One region of the Halomonas sp. PA16-9 genome, then DNA from elsewhere that is predicted to be linked to it. Evidence: predicted binding sites of a transcription regulator. Region 1 holds the regulator's gene; the other holds the start of a gene.
What was found. Region 1 encodes PhoB, which activates phosphate uptake and scavenging genes when phosphate is short. Its sites were predicted from a motif close to TGTCATANNNNTGTCANA; they were not measured.

Region 1 (8,486 bases):
TGGGCGCTAACTTCCGCCGCTCTGTGGGATGAAGTGAAAGACCGCCTACACCGTTCCGCTTGGCAGCTTTCCGGTGGCCAGCAGCAGCGTCTGGTGATCGCCCGTACCTTAGCAGTACAACCCGACGTGCTACTGCTTGATGAGCCAGCATCAGCTCTAGACCCAATTTCAACCCTCAAAATTGAGGAGTTGATCCGTAACCTCAAGTCGGAGCTGACGCTGATCCTGGTCACCCACAATATGCAACAAGCGGCGCGCGTATCGGATTACACCGCCTTTTTGCATCAAGGGGAGCTGGTTGAATACGGCCCTACCGATCAGGTCTTCACCAACCCCCGTTTGCAACGCACTGAAAACTACATCACCGGCCGTATCACCTAGGCCTTAGCAACTGAACCGTCAGGAGTGCTCCATGGATATTACTAGCGACTCTCACAGCCAGCATATCTCTCGCCAGTTCAACCAGGAGCTGGAAGAGCTGAAAACCCACCTGATGGCCATGGGCGGTCTGGTGGAAAAACAAGTGCAGGACGCTGTCTTTGCCCTACTGGAAGGAGACACCCGGTTAGCCGAGCAGGTGCGTGACAATGACCGCCAAGTCAACGACCTGCAGCTGCAAATCGACGACGAATGCACCCGCGTACTGGCGCGCCGCCAGCCTGCTGCTTCCGATTTGCGTCTGGTGCTGGCCGTCATCCGCGCCACCTCAGACTTAGAGCGCATTGGTGATGAAGCCAGTAAAATCGCCCGCAACGCCCTGCTCCTGAGCGAAAGTTCTAGCACCATTCGTGGCCTGGTGGAGGTGCGTCACATTAGCGAGCACGTACGTAAAATGCTGCGCGATGCGCTCACCGCCTTTGCCCGCTTTGATACCGACCTGGCTATGCAGGTCGTACGCGAAGACGAACTGGTGGATGACGAGTACAGCAGCGCTATGCGCTCATTAATGACCTTTATGATGGAAGACTCACGCTCTATTACGTCAGTACTCAGCATCATGTGGGTACTGCGCGCGCTGGAGCGGGTAGGCGACCACGCCGATAACCTTGCTGAGTACGTGGTCTATCTCGTCAAAGGTTTGGATATTCGCCATAGCGACACCGATGAACTGGAACCACAGGTGCCAAAAAAGTCTTGACCTGATGGGGCTTTCCTCCTGCAATACGTCCAGGCTGCCACGCAGCCTGGACGTTGGAATCACGAGGAGCTCACCTAAATGCTGGATGCTGTCACTGCGCTTAGCCGAGGTACACGCTGTGTGTATCAACCGGGTATGCGCCGCTATGTTTTTCTGCCTATTCTGGTCAACCTGATTGTCTACGTGAGCATGTTCAGCTTTGTGCTCAACCGTTTTGATGGCTGGCTCGCCCATTGGATGGGCATGGTACCCGCTTGGCTTGACTGGTTATCCTGGCTTATCTGGCCCCTGTTTGTGATTAGCCTGTTGGTGGTGGTGTTTTTTACCTTCACGCTGGTTACCAGCTTGATTGCAGCCCCTTTTTACGGCTTTTTAGCCGCCAAAGTTGAAATCCAAGCCACTGGCCGCGAACCCATTGATGACCGAAACCTGACCAAAACAGCCATCGATGCTGTGGGACGCGAGTTTGTTAAGCTCGCCTATATTCTGCCTCGTGCCGCAGGCCTATTTGTGCTTAGCTGGATTCCAGGCGTCAATATAGTTGCTCCGCTACTCTGGGCACTGTTTTCTGCCTGGGTGATGGCAATCACTTATCTAGACTACCCAATGGATAACAACAAAGTAACGTTTGCCGATATGCGCCAACGGCTCTCTAAGCGCTGGTGGCAAAGCCTCACCTTTGGGGGGTTAGTGACCTTAATTACCTGGATTCCGCTGGCCAACCTGTTTTTGATTCCCGGCGCCGTTGCGGGTGCCGTACTGCTGTGGGACGACCACTATAGAGACGTACGTAGCGACAAACGTGGCGATGCACGTGGCATTACACCGCAGTAGGCGCCTATTACCCAGGCTACGTCACTTTGCTACCTTTATGTTTTGTTCGTCTATCCTGGGCTCAATCAACAACAAAGGAATCACCGCATGATAAAACCGATGGCTTGGCTGGGTGGCGTACTCTTGATTGGCGCTATGTCTATTTCGATGACATCTATGGCGTTAGCCCACGACGTAAAAACAGAGACTCTTCGCATTGCGCACCCCTTCGCTACCCCAACCCCACCGGGTGCGGTAAACGGTGCCGCCTACCTTGATATCACCGCCGTTTCAGGCCCCGTCACTCTGGTTGGCGCGAGCAGTTCTGCGAGCAGCAACGTTGAGCTGCACGATATGCAAATGGACGGCGATATGATGCAGATGCGGCATGTGGACGAGATTCGTGTCGAGGCAGGGGAGACTTATACCATGCGCCCTGGTGGCGGCTTTCACTTAATGCTGATTGGCTTAACCGAGCCGCTGAAGGAGGGTGAGCGGTTTCCCCTCACGCTCACCTTCGCTGAACAAGGTGACGTAGACATCGAGGTCTGGATACAGAGCGCCCAAGACGGTAGCGAAGCTGCTGATGGGCATCACCACTGATGTCGTTGGCTTTTAACACATAGCAAAAACCCCACCAAAGCGGGGTTTTTAGCGAGTAACGCTTACATTAGCAGTTACACTTATCCTATTATTTACCAGTCGGTGCTATCACCTTCATCCCGGTTGAGTTCTCCAGGAGTGTAACCCTCTTGGCGAGAAGTAGGCCCTTTTTCAGCCGTAGAAGGACGGCTACTGGAAGGCGAAAAGTCCAAGCTATCAGCTTCGTCACGGTTCAAGTCGCCCGCAGAGACATGAGATGGTTTGGAAGCTGCATGCGACTCAGGTTTGTTAATGACATCCTGACCAGCGGTGCGGTCTTGGTTCAGTTCAATAGATGAGTGCGCCATCGCCATGGGGCTCGCGACCAAACCAAAAGCAATACCTACTATGGCGACTTTTTGGCTCATTTCTTTTAACAGCAAGATGTTCTCCTCATTATCCATGGATTCCGTTCATCGATGATTAGAACGGCTATTACGCTTTGCGTTGCATATTAGGCGTCAAAAAAGTTAGCTCACCCTTTACGGTCAAAATGATTGTGAGACCGGATGCCTGAGACATAACCCACCGGCAGGCTGATGATGGGCAGTGTATAAATAGCGACGCAATGAAATTAGGCTCCGCTAGAAAGCCGTACCTTAAACTAAAACAAGAATAGTGTGGGAGAGGTGTTGGATGCCACAAAAAATCAGACCCCGCATCAGCAGGGTCTAAGGACACAAGACTTTGACAATGACTAGCGCTAGCTTCCTTTCCTTTTGCGGGGCTGCTCCAACCTTGGAATTTAACCCTGACCAACGCTCTGATTGTCGTTTGATTCATTCCTTGAATCGATATGCATCCGTATCGGTGTGACACGCTTTCGCGTGTTTAGCTCACGTGTTAATCGTAATATATTTCTTCAGAATTGCAAATTTTTGTTACCAAACGTTTCCATCACCTACGTCTTGGGTCAAATCTTTTGCTGTGTACTCCGCTTGAGCGCTAGTGTGATGCGACTCTGCCTTGATGACTCGAGGGCGGTCGCCTTCGTCATACATCAAATCAGAGGGGCTAAATTTAGCCTGACCCGAGGTATGATGTGATTGAGCTTGAATAGGCTCATCGTCAACGGTCAAATCTTGATTTGCTTCGATGGACATATGGGCAAAGGCAAGCGGGCTTGCCAGCAAACCAAAAGAGAGACCTACGACGGCTGCTTTTTTAACAAAATCGTTAAACATACTATTTACTCCTGGTGACCGTTTGATACCGCTGAAGTGAAGTGAGAAGGGCTCTCTGGCCAGATCTCACTGCGGCTAGCTTCACTACCTCTAGAGAGCATATGTAATGCCAACTCTCTTATAAAAATAAAATACTTATATAAATCAATAATTTAAAATAAATACATTGCGCACAATTATACGCCGCTAAAAACAAAAGCACGCTAATTACATGTGCACTAATGACACATGCGCAAAACTGTCTGTGCCTTTATGACACACTCAGCAAAATAAAAGGCTCGATGCCAACAAAGCGCTACGGCATCAATTCATAAAAAACAAAACATGGCATTGGATAGAGAGGCGCAAAGAAAGATCGGCGGAAAAGATAGGGGAGAAAGTAGCGGGGGAATAAGCGAGATAAAAAGTAGGCAGCAAAAATTAGGCCCCGCATTGCGGGGCCCGATATCAGAATTGGCTATAGGTAATAACTAACGCTAGCTTCCACTCCTTGTGCGGGGCTCCAACCTTGGAATTAACCCTGACTAGTGTTCTGATTGCCTACTGATTCATCCGTGAATCTTAAAAGCATTCTTGCTTTTGTAACATCCTGTTAATCGCTTATTCATTCTCTGAAAAGCTTTTAATGATATCTAAAAGGTCATAGATAATTAGCTACCGCCATTTTCTTCTACAAGCTCATCCTTGTCATACTCAGCATCGTCTGAGTGACTGCTTGATTGCGGATCCATGTCGCTGGCACCATCACCTTCGTCATGGGTTAAATCGTCAGTCATGTCTGTTGTATCACTGCCAGTTGAACTACCGGTACCTTGGGAATCCATCGGTTGCTCGTCAGCGGTAATACCTTGGTTTTCGTCAATCGCCGAATTTTCATCAGTTTGTGCAAAAGCTAATGGGCTTGCCATCAGACCAAAAGATACACCTAAAATGCCAGCTTTCTTGAGAAAATCCTTGGACGTCATATCCTACCTCCGATCGCTGTTTAGTACCGCTTAATGAAGAAAGAAAGGCTTACTGAGAAGCCAGCAATTCCTGCGGTCATCTTCCTTCAATCTGTACTCTGCAGAAGGCATGCCAAAAAACTGAAGAATATAAATAAAAACAACAAAATCAAACTCTTACTTAAAAATAAGTTATGCCAAAAAGGCATCAACTGAGTCACCACAACGCTTTGAGCTGTGTAAAAATGGCACATGGGTAAAGCTTTACCAACCTTGCATGCCAATATTGCACATTGTTACAAATATTATGCGATGGAATGACTTGCTAAATTAAACAAGACGCGAGGGGGGGAAGGGCGCAGCGAAACAACGCACCCTTGCCGGGAAGGGACTCAATTTGTAGTTGCGCATCGTGGCGCAACAGCACGTGCTTAACGATCGCCAAGCCTAAACCTGTGCCGCCAGTCGCAGTGCTGCGCCCCTTATCAACCCGGTAAAAGCGTTCTGTTAGTCGGGGAATATGAACGGGATCAATCCCTTCACCGTTATCTTCCACATCGATATAGCCGCCACCAGTAGCGCTAGCTTTCCAGCGCAGGGTGATTTGGCTGCCAGCAGGCGTGTAGCGAACCGCATTAAAGGCAAGGTTAGAGACGGCGCTGCGAATCTCCTGTTCACTGCCTAACAGTCGGGCATCGCTCTCAAGGGCGACGGTAATGGTATGACGTTGATGCGATAGGGCCAGCGCATCATCACAAACGCTTTGCAGTAAAGGCTCGAGTGGCAGTGGATGATGATCTTGGCCGCCCTGGTCAATTTCCAAACGCGAGAGCAGCAATAAATCGTTGACCAGATTCTGCATCCGCTGGGTCTGTTCCTGCATTTGCTGAATACTACGTCCCAAGCGCGGCGGAAGCTGGTCGGAGATATCACTGTAGGTTTCCAAATAGCCGGAGAGAACGGTCAGCGGCGTACGTAACTCATGGGAAACGTTGGCGACAAAGTCGCGCCGCATCTGCTCAAGACGATGCAAGCGGGTGATATCGCGAGCCATCACTAAGCGTTCGTCGTCACCGTAGAGGGTAATTTGATACTGCAGGATTCGCCGTTCATCAATCGGTGAGGTGAGCGTTAACGGCTCACTGTAGTTACGCGCATTAAAATAGCTGATAAAGCCCGGGTCGCGCAGTAGGTTGGTAATGTGTTGACCACGATCATGGGCGGTTTGTAGCCCCAGCATGGCGGTGGCGGCGCTGTTCCACCACTCCAAATCACCGTGGCGATCAAGCATGACCACGCTATCACGCATTGCTTCAGACGACTCTTGAATACGTGCCAAAGTAGCCCGCAGACGGCTTTGGGTGATGCGCTGACTTTTTTGATAGCGGTATAAACGATCGAATAGCTCGCCCCACATCCCGCGAGCGGCAGGCGGTTCATCGTTAGGGTGGAGGGTGAGCCACAAATAGAGTTCGCGTAACTGTCGTAAGTGGTAAAACAGGCATCCCGCAAGCCCTGCTGCGAGCCCCAGCCCAGCCGAGCCCAACAGCCAGCCCAAGCAAGTGCCCAGCGTGGCCAGCCACGCTATTCGCCACAGCTCACGACTCCATAAACGCACATTTACACCCGTGCAGAGAAACGGTAACCGGTACCCCGAACCGTTTGGATCAGGTTTTGATGCACGTCACCCAGCGCTTTACGCAAGCGGCGGATATGCACATCGACCGTGCGCTCTTCAACGTAAACATTGCCGCCCCACACTTGGTCAAGCAGCTGGCTACGTGTGTAAGCGCGCTCTTGGTGAGTCATAAAAAACTGCAGCAAACGGTACTCGGTGGGGCCCATTTCCAGCGCTTTGCCGTGGGCACTTACCCGGTGGCTCACCGGATCAAGCAGCAGGCCGTTAATCTCAATCGGGTCTTCAACGCCACGTGGCGTCGCACGGCGCAGCACCGCTTTTAGCCGTGCCACCAATTCCCGGGGTGAAAAAGGCTTGGTGATATAATCATCGGCACCGGCTTCAAGCCCTTGAATTTTATTATCCTCTTCGCCTTTCGCGGTGAGCATAATAATCGGGATTTCAGCGGTGGTTTCTTCACGTTTTAGGCGTCTCGCCAGCTCAATACCGCTAGTGCCGGGCATCATCCAGTCCAGCAGCAGTAAATCGGGTTGGTGGTCGACCACCATGGCATGGGCATCCTGGGCGTTATCCGCTTCGAGCACGCGATAGTCAGCCATTTCCAGCGCTACCGCGATCATCTCGCGAATTGACGCCTCATCATCGACAATCAGAACGGTCTTGGCGGTCATACCAGAGCCTCACGGTGTTCAAAGAAACTAGTTCAAAGAAAAACAGTTCAAAGATAAACAGATCAATGACATGTCAGTGACGATAACACCATGACTTGATGACAATTACATGACAATCGCCTCGATCAGCCAGCCGCAGGCCACCAACTTAGCGCGATACCGGCAAAAATCAGCAGTCCCGACCAGTGATTATTGAGAAACGCCTGGAAGCAGGCATCCCGCTCCTGGTCGCGAATTAAGCGCTGCTGATGCAGAAAAGTCGCTGCCATTGCCGCTAGCCCTAACCAGAAGAAACCACCTAAACCAACCCGCCAGCCTACCCAAGCCAGCAACCCCAGGGTGGCTAGCTGGAGTAAGCCGATAATCAAACGATCCGCATTTCCAAACAGCACGGCCGTCGATTTAATGCCAATTTTTAAATCGTCGTCGCGATCGACCATGGCGTACTGGGTATCGTAGGCCACTGTCCAGCACACATTAGCGCAGAATAGCAGCCATGCTTCCAGCGGCACGTGGCCGAGCACGGCGCCAAAAGCCATCGGAATTGCCCAGGAAAAAGCCGCGCCCAGCACCACCTGAGGAAAGTGGGTATAGCGCTTCATAAACGGATAAATAATCGCCAGCAGCACCCCGCCCAGCGAGAGCAGCACCGTAAACCAGTTGGTCAGTAATACCAGAATAAACGCAGCGGCCACAAGGGCGATAAACAGCAGTTGAGCTTCGGTTTCGCTGATACGGCCCGTCGCTAGCGGACGTTGTTTTGTGCGTTTCACATGCCCATCGAAGTGGCGATCCGCATAGTCATTGACCACGCAGCCCGCAGCGCGCATCACATAAACGCCGGCCACAAAAATCAGCAGCACATTTCGCCCTGGTACACCTTCCGCAGCCACCCATAATGCCCACAGCGTCGGCCACATCAAAAGCCATGTGCCTATCGGCCGATTCAAGCGCATCAGCTGTAAAAAATCTGCCACGCGAGCCCATCCCTTCGGCCGCAACAGTGAACGATCCATGCTTACCTCACGAAGAATAAGATGCAGGCGCTAGCCTAGCGCGAAGGCAGGCCAAGATCATCCGCCATCGCCGTCAAAAAATACTCTTGCACTAATAATGACAGACTGCCGTGCTTACAGCCGTGATAAAAAACAGAGCGCCTTCCCCAGGCACAGCCTTCCTGTATGCCGTTGACGCTAGCAAACTGGGGGGGATGCGTCGTTACTTCCAATGGCCCACGCACTAAACCCGGCTGGCGAAATAGCCAACTACCTAGCGAGCGCTCGCCCAAGCACTCTAGCCGTTGGCCCTTTACCTGTGAGAGCGGGGCGACCGAGCGCGCCACCACCCATGGCGTTCCATCTAAGCACAGCGCCACTTCCCGCAGCCAGGCGTAACGCTTGGCACCAATGCCCAGCGCCTGAGCCTCATCCTGGCGCGGCCAACCAACCCCCTGGC
Region 2 (8,486 bases), 460 kb from region 1:
CGCCGTGGCTCTGTTATGACGGCGCTGCCTACCCTGCCTTTGTGATTGCATCCCGCCATCACCGCCTGATGCATGGCTCCTGCCGCAAGCCCCATCACGACAGCGCCGATGGCTTGGTGCGCGCCGACAGTTGGCTTGCTGAGCAGCAGTCAGCGCCCACCGAGTGGCCCGCTTGGCTGCTGATGACCGGCGACCAGGTGTACGCCGACGACGTGGCCGGGCCGATGCTACGCGCCATACATGCGCTGATTGAGCGGCTAGGGCTGGTGGATGAGCGGCTGGAAGGTGCGACGGTCGATGATAGCCAGGCGCTCTACCGCTCGCCGGATAGCTACTACCGACGTGCTGAACTGTTGCCGGATGTGACCAGCAACGCAGCGCTGCGCGAGCGCTTTTTTGGCGGTGTCAAAAAGCCGGTGTTTACCTCGGCGAACGCCCATAATCACTTGATGACGCTGGCTGAAATGCTCGCCATGTACTGCCTGGTGTGGTCACCGGTGCCCTGGCAGGTAATTGCCCCTGAAGCGCCTGCCCTAGATGAAAAAGACGCCGAGCTCTATCGTCAGGAGCAGGCGGTAATCGATGCCTTTGCTGAAGGCTTGCCCCAGTGTGCGCGGTTGATGGCGCACCTGCCCAGCCTGATGATCTTCGATGATCACGACGTTACCGACGACTGGAACCTAACCGCCGACTGGGAGCGTGCCGCCTACGGTCACCCGTTCTCTAAGCGTATTATCGGTAACGCTCTGGTGGCCTATCTGCTTTGCCAAGCCTGGGGTAACGATCCGGATAAATTGAACCCGTTAGTCCACCATGCCTCGACCCTGCTGGGTGATGGCGACCAACCGCTAGTCTGCGCTGAACAGGATGGGCTGATCGAGCGATTGCTGCGTTTTCAGGGCTGGGAGTTTCAGGTGCCCGCACTCCCGCACTAATTGTGCTGGATACCCGCACCCGCCGCTGGCGCAGCGAACGCAGCCCGCATCGGCCTTCAGGCTTGATGGACTGGGAGGCGCTAATGGAAATGCAGCAGGCGCTAATGGGGGCCAAAAGTGCGGTGATTGTCTCTCCCGCACCGATGTTCGGCGTCAAGTTGATAGAGGGAATCCAAAAGCTGTTTACCCTTGCCGGTAAGCCACTGGTGGTGGATGCCGAAAATTGGATGGCGCACCGGGGAGCGGCCAATACGCTGCTGCAAATTTGGCGGCACTCCAAAACCCCAGGCAACTACGTGATTCTATCTGGCGACGTGCACTACTCGTTTGTCTACGACATTGTGGTTCGTCATCAGCGCCGTTCTCCCCATCTGTGGCAGATCACCTCAAGCGGGATCAAAAACCTTTCCCAAAAACCTGCTCAATACCTTTGACCGGCTCAATCGCTGGCTCTACGCGCCGTGGTCGCCGCTTAATTGGTTCACCAAGCGCCGCAAGCTAAGCGTTCACCCCCGCGATCCTGACCGCGCCAGCGCGGGTGAACGGCTGTGGAACGCCAGCGGCATTGGCTTAGTGACGCTGGATGAAAAAGGCCACCCTATCGATATCCGACAGCTCGACGCCGACGGTAGCGAGGTGGTCTTTCCTGCGCGGGAAAAACCGCTCATTTAACATCAGTGTAGTGTCAACTGACTGATGTCCTTGATGATTGTCATTATAGCGTCACAAAAATGACGCACGCTTGTTTGCAGCTTATCAACCAACTCCAGGGAAGGTGACACATCATAGGAACCACCGCTGGTTATTAGGGTGGCAGAATAGGGCAGCAGGCAAATGACCGCACAAGAATCGCAGTGGTTGCAAAAGATTATTGCAACAGAAGAGTTGCACGTGCTTTTTCAGCCCATTGTGGATGCCAGCCAGCAGGCGATTTATGGCTACGAAGCACTGATTCGTGGGCCTAAAACATCGCCGCTTCACTCGCCGTTACGACTGTTTGAAGTAGCCACTCAGGCCGGAAAGCTGGTGGAATTAGATATACTCTGCCGACGGTTAGCCATCTACCGCTTTGCAGAGCTCGATCTGCCGGGCTTGCTGTTTCTTAACGTTATGCCGTTGACGATCGTAGAGCGTGATTTTCGCGAAGGCTTAACGCTTGGCTTTATTCGTGACAGCGGCTTGCCCCCAGAGCGGGTGGTGATCGAGCTCACTGAACACGTGCCAATCCACGACTACGAGCTAATGCGCCAAGCGTGGATCACTACCGCACCATGGGCTTCCAGGTGGCGCTGGATGACCTCGGTGCTGGTCACTCAAGCCTGCGCCACTGGTCGGAGCTGCGCCCGGATTTCGTTAAACTCGACCGACACTTTATCTCCGGCATTGACCAGGATCCTGCCAAGCGAGAGTTCCTGCGTTCGATTCTCGATGTGGCGCGTAGCCTGGACTGCCAAGTGATCGCCGAAGGGGTGGAGACCGCTGCTGAGCATCTTTGCTTGTGGGAACTCGACCGTGGGCTCGCACTACTACAAGGCTTCTATTTCGCCCGACCCAACCAGCAGCCGCCTTTAGAACTCAATCTGGTGCTGCCAGCGAGCACCCAATTAAAAAGTCCAGCGGGTCGCACCACGCGCTCGATTTTACGGGCTACCGATGCCATAACGACGGATTGCGCAGTGCCGTATATCTCCGAGCGATTTCGCCAACAACCCAGCTTGCGCTGCGTGGCCGTGCTGGAGAATGGTAAGCCCGTGGCGGTGGTGCGACGCAACTCGTTTTTAACTCTATTTACCAACCCCTATAGCCATTCGCTTTATGCCAAGCGCCGTGTGCTGGACGTTGCTGATGCACGCATGCTGGTGGCCGAAGCGGATACTCCGCTTGAGATTTTGAGTCAGAAGTTGACCGACAGCCGGGATATTGAGCAAGAGGACTTTGTCATCGTTAACGCTAACGGTGACTACCTGGGGATGGGCAATATCGTTGACCTTTTGCGTGAGATTACCGCGATTCAGGTGCGCCAAGCGCGGCATGCCAACCCGCTCACCGGCCTGCCGGGTAATATCCTGATCAATGAAACCCTGGCGGCTTATTTGGCCTCCGGGCATGGGTTTGCTGCGGCCTATGTTGACTTGGATAACTTTAAAGCCTTCAACGATGCCTATGGCTACGCCCGAGGTGACCACATCATCATTTCGCTATCGCGGCTGCTGCAAGCACAGGTAGAGAATGCCGGGGGCTTTATTGGCCATATTGGCGGCGATGATTTTATGATGTTGCTGCCGCTTGAGTACTGGGAAAGTGTTTGTCAGCAAATTCTACACTCATTCGAGGTGATGGCTCCGGGCTTCTATGAAGAGGCTGACCGCCTTCAGGGCGGGATTCACATCGAAAACCGTCAAAATAGAATGACGTTTTTTCCCTTTGTGAGCGTCTCGATTGCGGTAAAACCCATCCATGATACGACTACCTGCCAATCGCTGGATATCGCAGGCGAGCTTTCTGAGCTGAAGCACCAGGCGAAAAAAATTCCCGGTAACAGCCTGTTTGTAGAGCGCCGCGGTCACGAGGCTTTTCAAGCTGTAGATTAACTGTCCTTCGCCAAAACGTCACGAAGTGGTCATGTAAGTGCCCCATTTTTGTCATCTGGAGTCGTCAGGATGTTGTCATCTTTTAATAACTCTACAGAACGCTACAGGTGACCCATGCAGACATTATCCCTCTCCCGCACGTTAATCAGTGCCGCCGTTGCCAGTGCCTTCGCTTTGGCCGCAGTGAACGCCTCTGCGGATCTGTCTTCACGCTATGTGGATAACGATGGCGATATGGTCGCCGATGTCCCCAGCGAAGAGTCTCAGTGGGTAGATCCGGATACTTTAGTGTTTGCCTACACGCCGGTTGAAGACCCCGCGGTTTACGCGGATGTCTGGTCTGACTTTCTGGATCACCTGAGCGAAGCTACGGGCAAAAAAGTCCAGTTCTTCCCGGTGCAGTCCAATGCTGCCCAGCAGGAAGCGCTGCGCGCTGGCCGTCTCCACGTAGCCGGTTTCAATACCGGTGGCGTCCCGGTCGCGGTTAACTGCGGTGGTTTCCGCCCTTTCGCCATGATGGCCGCGGAAGATGGCAGCTTTGGCTATGAGATGGAGATTATCACCTACCCAGGAAGCGGCATTGAAGCCGTTGAAGACTTGCAGGGGCGCCAACTAGCGTTTACCTCAGAGACTTCCAACTCTGGCTTCCGCGCCCCCTCTGCGCTGCTGCGCTCTGAGTACGGTATGGAAGCGGGGGAAGATTTTGAGACCGCTTTCTCTGGTTCTCACGACAACTCCATTCTCGGTGTCGTTAACGAAGATTACGACGCGGCGGCGATTGCTAACTCCGTAGGCAAACGGATGATTTCCCGCGGTGTGGTGAACGAAGGTGATTACGACATTATCTACACCTCACAAACCTTCCCCACCACCGCTTACGGGCTGGCGAATAACCTGAACCCGGAACTTGCCGAGAAGATTCAGGATGCGTTCTTCAGCTACGACTGGGAAGGCACTGCCCTAGAGTCAGAATTCGCTAACTCAGGTGAAGCACAGTTTATTCCGATTACTTATCAGGAAAACTGGGAAGTTATTCGCACCATCGCTGACGCCAACGGCGTGACCTACGACTGCGATTAATCTTTAAGCAGTACCCCAATACGATCGGCCAGGAGGGCAACCTTCTGGCCGAACCGCTATGTAGATGAGGCACTTCCATGTTGACACTCACCGGCGTTGGTAAACGTTACCCTACCGGGGATCGAGCGCTGACGGATATTGAACTCACGCTGCCAAAAGGCCAAGTGATGGCGCTGATTGGCCCATCTGGCGCGGGTAAAAGCACACTGATTCGCTGTGTGAACCGGCTGGTTGAGCCTACTCAGGGCAGCATTCGTCTGGACGGCACGGAACTGACGAAGCTCTCGGGACATAAGCTGCGTCATGCCCGCCGCTCCATGGGAATGATTTTTCAAGAGTATGCGTTAGTAGACCGCCTAACCGTGATGGAGAACGTGCTTTCAGGTCAGCTCGGTTATGTGGGATTTTGGCGCAGCTTCCTGCGCCGCTACCCGCAGGAGGCTGTGATTGAAGCCTTCCGTCTATTGGAGCGAGTGGGGTTGCCGCATGCCATCGATAAACGTGCCGATGCCCTGTCTGGCGGCCAGCGCCAGCGGGTGGGTATCGCCAGGGCGCTCCTGCAAAGTCCTAAGCTGTTGCTGGTGGATGAACCCACCGCCAGCCTTGACCCAAAAACTTCGCGCCAAATCATGCGTTTGATTCGTGAGCTGTGCGCAGAGCGCGAACTGGCGGCGATCATCAATATTCACGACGTAGCGCTGGCCCAGCAATTTGCTGACCGCATTGTCGGCCTGCGGGCGGGTGAAATCGTCTTTGATGGCCTTCCCAGCGAACTCACCAGTGAGATCCTCACCACGATTTATGGTGAAGAGGACTGGGACACCACGCCTGAGCCAATGGACGAAGAAGTCAGCGGCGATGAGACGACTAACACTGCTCCGATTAATCCTCCCTACGCGCGGGTGATGTCGTCAATCGAAGCGGGGGCAGCACGATGAGCGAGCAGGCACGCCAGCAGGCGGCGCAGCGCGGTCAGTGGCGGCGACTACCGCTAATTGAAAGTCCTCGCTTGCGCTGGGGGCTTGCCATTGGTGCAGTGGTGTATCTGTTTTTAGCGCTTGCCTCGGTAGAGGTGAACTGGGAGCGGGTGGCGGAAGGCGCAGGCCGGGCGGTTAATTTTTTAGGCGCCTTTATGCAGCCTGACTTTGTCAGCCGCTACGACGATATCGTCGCGGGCTTGCTGGAAAGTTTGACCATGACGCTCACCTCCACGGTATTGGGTGTACTGCTGGCGATACCCGTGGGTTTAGGGGCAGCGCGTAACATTTCACCACTGCCGATCTACTTTGTGTGCCGCGCGATTATCGCCGTTTCGCGCACGTTCCAGGAGATCATCATCGCGATTCTGTTTGTGGTGATGTTCGGCTTCGGGCCCTTTGCGGGCATGATTACTCTGGCCTTCGCGACGATTGGCTTTATGGCCAAGCTACTGGCGGAAGATATTGAAGATTTGGATTGGCGGCAGGTAGAAGCGGTACGCGCCACGGGCGCCAGTTGGTGGCAAACCATGAACCACGCCGTGCAGCCCCAGGTCATGCCGCGTTTGATCGGGCTCTCCATGTACCGTTTGGATATCAACTTCCGTGAGTCCTCGGTGATTGGCATTGTCGGCGCAGGCGGTATTGGCGCCACGCTGAATACCTCGCTGAGCCGCTATGAGTACGACACCTCCGCGGCGATTCTGCTGATTATCATCGCCATCGTGCTGCTGTGCGAGTACAGCTCAAGCCATGTCCGCCGCTGGACTCAGTAAACGCTGATTCAGTAACTGCTGGATCCGTAAGTTCTGGCCCCTTAATTTGTCGAGAGTTTAAATGCCTGTTTCCACTACACCCCAGGGTCAGCCGGTTTGGCGGCGGCGCACCACCCGCGCTCAATGGTTGCAGTACCTGGCTTGGCTGGCGGGTGTCAGCCTATTTCTGCTCTGCTGGAAGATGATTTCCGACAACACCATGTGGGTGTTTGTGGAAGATGCCGGCCGCCAGGGAGCAGATTTGATCAGCCGCATGACCCCTCCCGAATGGAGCTACGCCAATGTGCTCTGGAAGCCCATGTGGGACACCATCAATATCGCCACTTTGGGCACCGCGTTAGGGATTATGATGGCGTTTCCGGTGGCATTTTTAGCCGCCCGTAACACGACGCCGCATCCGCTGGTGCGCAGTTTGGCGCTGATGGTGATCGTTTCATCGCGCTCCATTAACTCGCTGATTTGGGCGATGCTACTGGTCACCATTCTTGGCCCCGGCGTACTGGCGGGGATTATTGCCATTGCCCTGCGCTCCATCGGCTTTGTGGGCAAGCTGCTTTACGAAGCGATTGAAGAGATCCATCCCACGCCCGTTGAGGCGATTAGCGCTACCGGCGCGAGTCGACTGCAGGTGATGAACTACGGCGTGCTGCCCCAGGTGATGCCCGCGTTCGCGGGGATTAGCGTTTACCGCTGGGACATTAATATCCGTGAGTCGACGGTGTTGGGCTTGGTCGGGGCAGGTGGTATTGGTCTGCAGTTGAATGCCTCGATCAATAGCCTCGCCTGGGATCAAGTTAGCGTCATCTTTATTATGATTTTCGCCACCGTGCTGGTATCGGAGTGGATTTCCGCACGCGTGCGTCACGCGATTATCTAGTCATCGGTTTCCTAATCTGCAAACTGCCTAGATCGGCGAGGTTACCCCTATGCGCTTTCCTGAAGCCGAACAAACAACGATAGATTTACTGCGCCACGGCGAGCCGGTGGGCGGGCGTATGCTCCGCGGCTCCACCGACCATCCGCTGAGTGAAACCGGCTGGCAGCAGGTGACCGATGCAGTCATGCGGCAGACGGTCGACGGGCATCTTCCCTACGATGCGATCGTGACCTCTCCGTTAACGCGCTGCCGCGAATTCGCCTTATGGCTGGGCGAGGAGTTTGATCTGCCCGTTCAGGTGGAAGACGATTTCGCCGAGTTGCATTTGGGGCAGTGGGAGGGCAAAACCCACGCCCAGGTGTTTGCCGAAGAGGGCACCGAGCGAATGAGTGCCTTTTGGTTCGATCCTGCCGCGGTGTCTCCCCCCGGTGGCGAAACCCTGCAAGCCTTTGACGCGCGATTAGCCGAGGCCTGGCAGCAGCTGTTAAGTAACCCGCCTGGCAAGCATGTGCTGGTAGTGGCGCATCTATTTGTCTGCAATGGCCTGCTGCGCCAGGTGATCGAGCAGCCGCTTTCGCGGGTACTGGCAATGGATTTACCCTACGCGGCCATGAGCCGGGTGCGGCATGAACGCCATGCGCTGGGTGAAACCAGCTTTGTCGAGTGGATTGGCCGCTAACCATTGGCGGCTAGGCATGCTTTGCGCCATCATGAAAGCATGTTGATTTATTGGAGCGGCTGTCCATGCTACTGGTTCGCCTGTGGCCTCTACCTTGCGGGTTGGCACCTTCTGGAAGGTGGCTGCTTACCTGCCTGTTACTACTGGCACTAGCGGGTTGTGCCAGCCGCGATCTTACCCCCATTGAGGCGCCTCCTAACCGTGCAGAACTCTCTATGGAGCGTGCGCTGATTCTCTCCCATGCTCAGCAGGCCATTGGCACACCGTAACGTTTTGGGGGAAATACGCCCGATGGTCTGGACTGCTCTGGCTTAGTGGAAATGACCTACCGGGCGGCGGGTATTCGTGTTCCGCGTTCCGCCGATGAACAGTTCCGTGCCTTGCCACAGGTGAAAAAACCACGCCCTGGTGATCTGCTTTTCTTTGGCGACCGTCGCAAAGCGACCCACGTAGGAATTTATCGTGGCAACGGCCAAATGATTCATGCACCTGGTAAGGGCCGTGCAGTAGTCAGCGTGCCGTTAGAGATCGATTACTGGCAGGCGCGCTTTTTGGGTGCCGCCAGTCCAGC

Region 2: phnD (phosphate/phosphite/phosphonate ABC transporter substrate-binding protein) is a predicted target of PhoB. The motif match lies at 3,589-3,606, and genes of this name have one in related genera.

The regions. Positions count from the first base shown of each region.
Region 1 covers NZ_CP040451.1:3,392,196-3,400,681, forward strand. The annotation lists gene pstB (phosphate ABC transporter ATP-binding protein PstB) at 1-381, shown strand, start outside; gene phoU (phosphate signaling complex protein PhoU) at 413-1,138, shown strand; gene cysZ (sulfate transporter CysZ) at 1,217-1,972, shown strand; gene FDY98_RS15850 (copper chaperone PCu(A)C) at 2,060-2,554, shown strand; gene FDY98_RS15855 (hypothetical protein) at 2,647-2,997, opposite strand; gene FDY98_RS15860 (hypothetical protein) at 3,475-3,777, opposite strand; gene FDY98_RS15865 (hypothetical protein) at 4,428-4,742, opposite strand; gene phoR (phosphate regulon sensor histidine kinase PhoR) at 5,047-6,339, opposite strand; gene phoB (phosphate regulon transcriptional regulator PhoB) at 6,342-7,031, opposite strand; gene ubiA (4-hydroxybenzoate octaprenyltransferase) at 7,157-8,047, opposite strand; gene FDY98_RS15885 (chorismate--pyruvate lyase family protein) at 8,083-8,486, opposite strand, start outside.
Region 2 covers NZ_CP040451.1:332,112-340,597, forward strand. The annotation lists partial or broken gene FDY98_RS01565 (alkaline phosphatase D family protein) at 1-1,607, shown strand, start outside; partial or broken gene FDY98_RS01570 (EAL domain-containing protein) at 1,770-3,526, shown strand; gene phnD (phosphate/phosphite/phosphonate ABC transporter substrate-binding protein) at 3,641-4,606, shown strand; gene phnC (phosphonate ABC transporter ATP-binding protein) at 4,684-5,544, shown strand; gene phnE (phosphonate ABC transporter, permease protein PhnE) at 5,541-6,359, shown strand; gene phnE (phosphonate ABC transporter, permease protein PhnE) at 6,421-7,236, shown strand; gene FDY98_RS01595 (histidine phosphatase family protein) at 7,286-7,915, shown strand; partial or broken gene FDY98_RS01600 (C40 family peptidase) at 7,981-8,486, shown strand, end outside.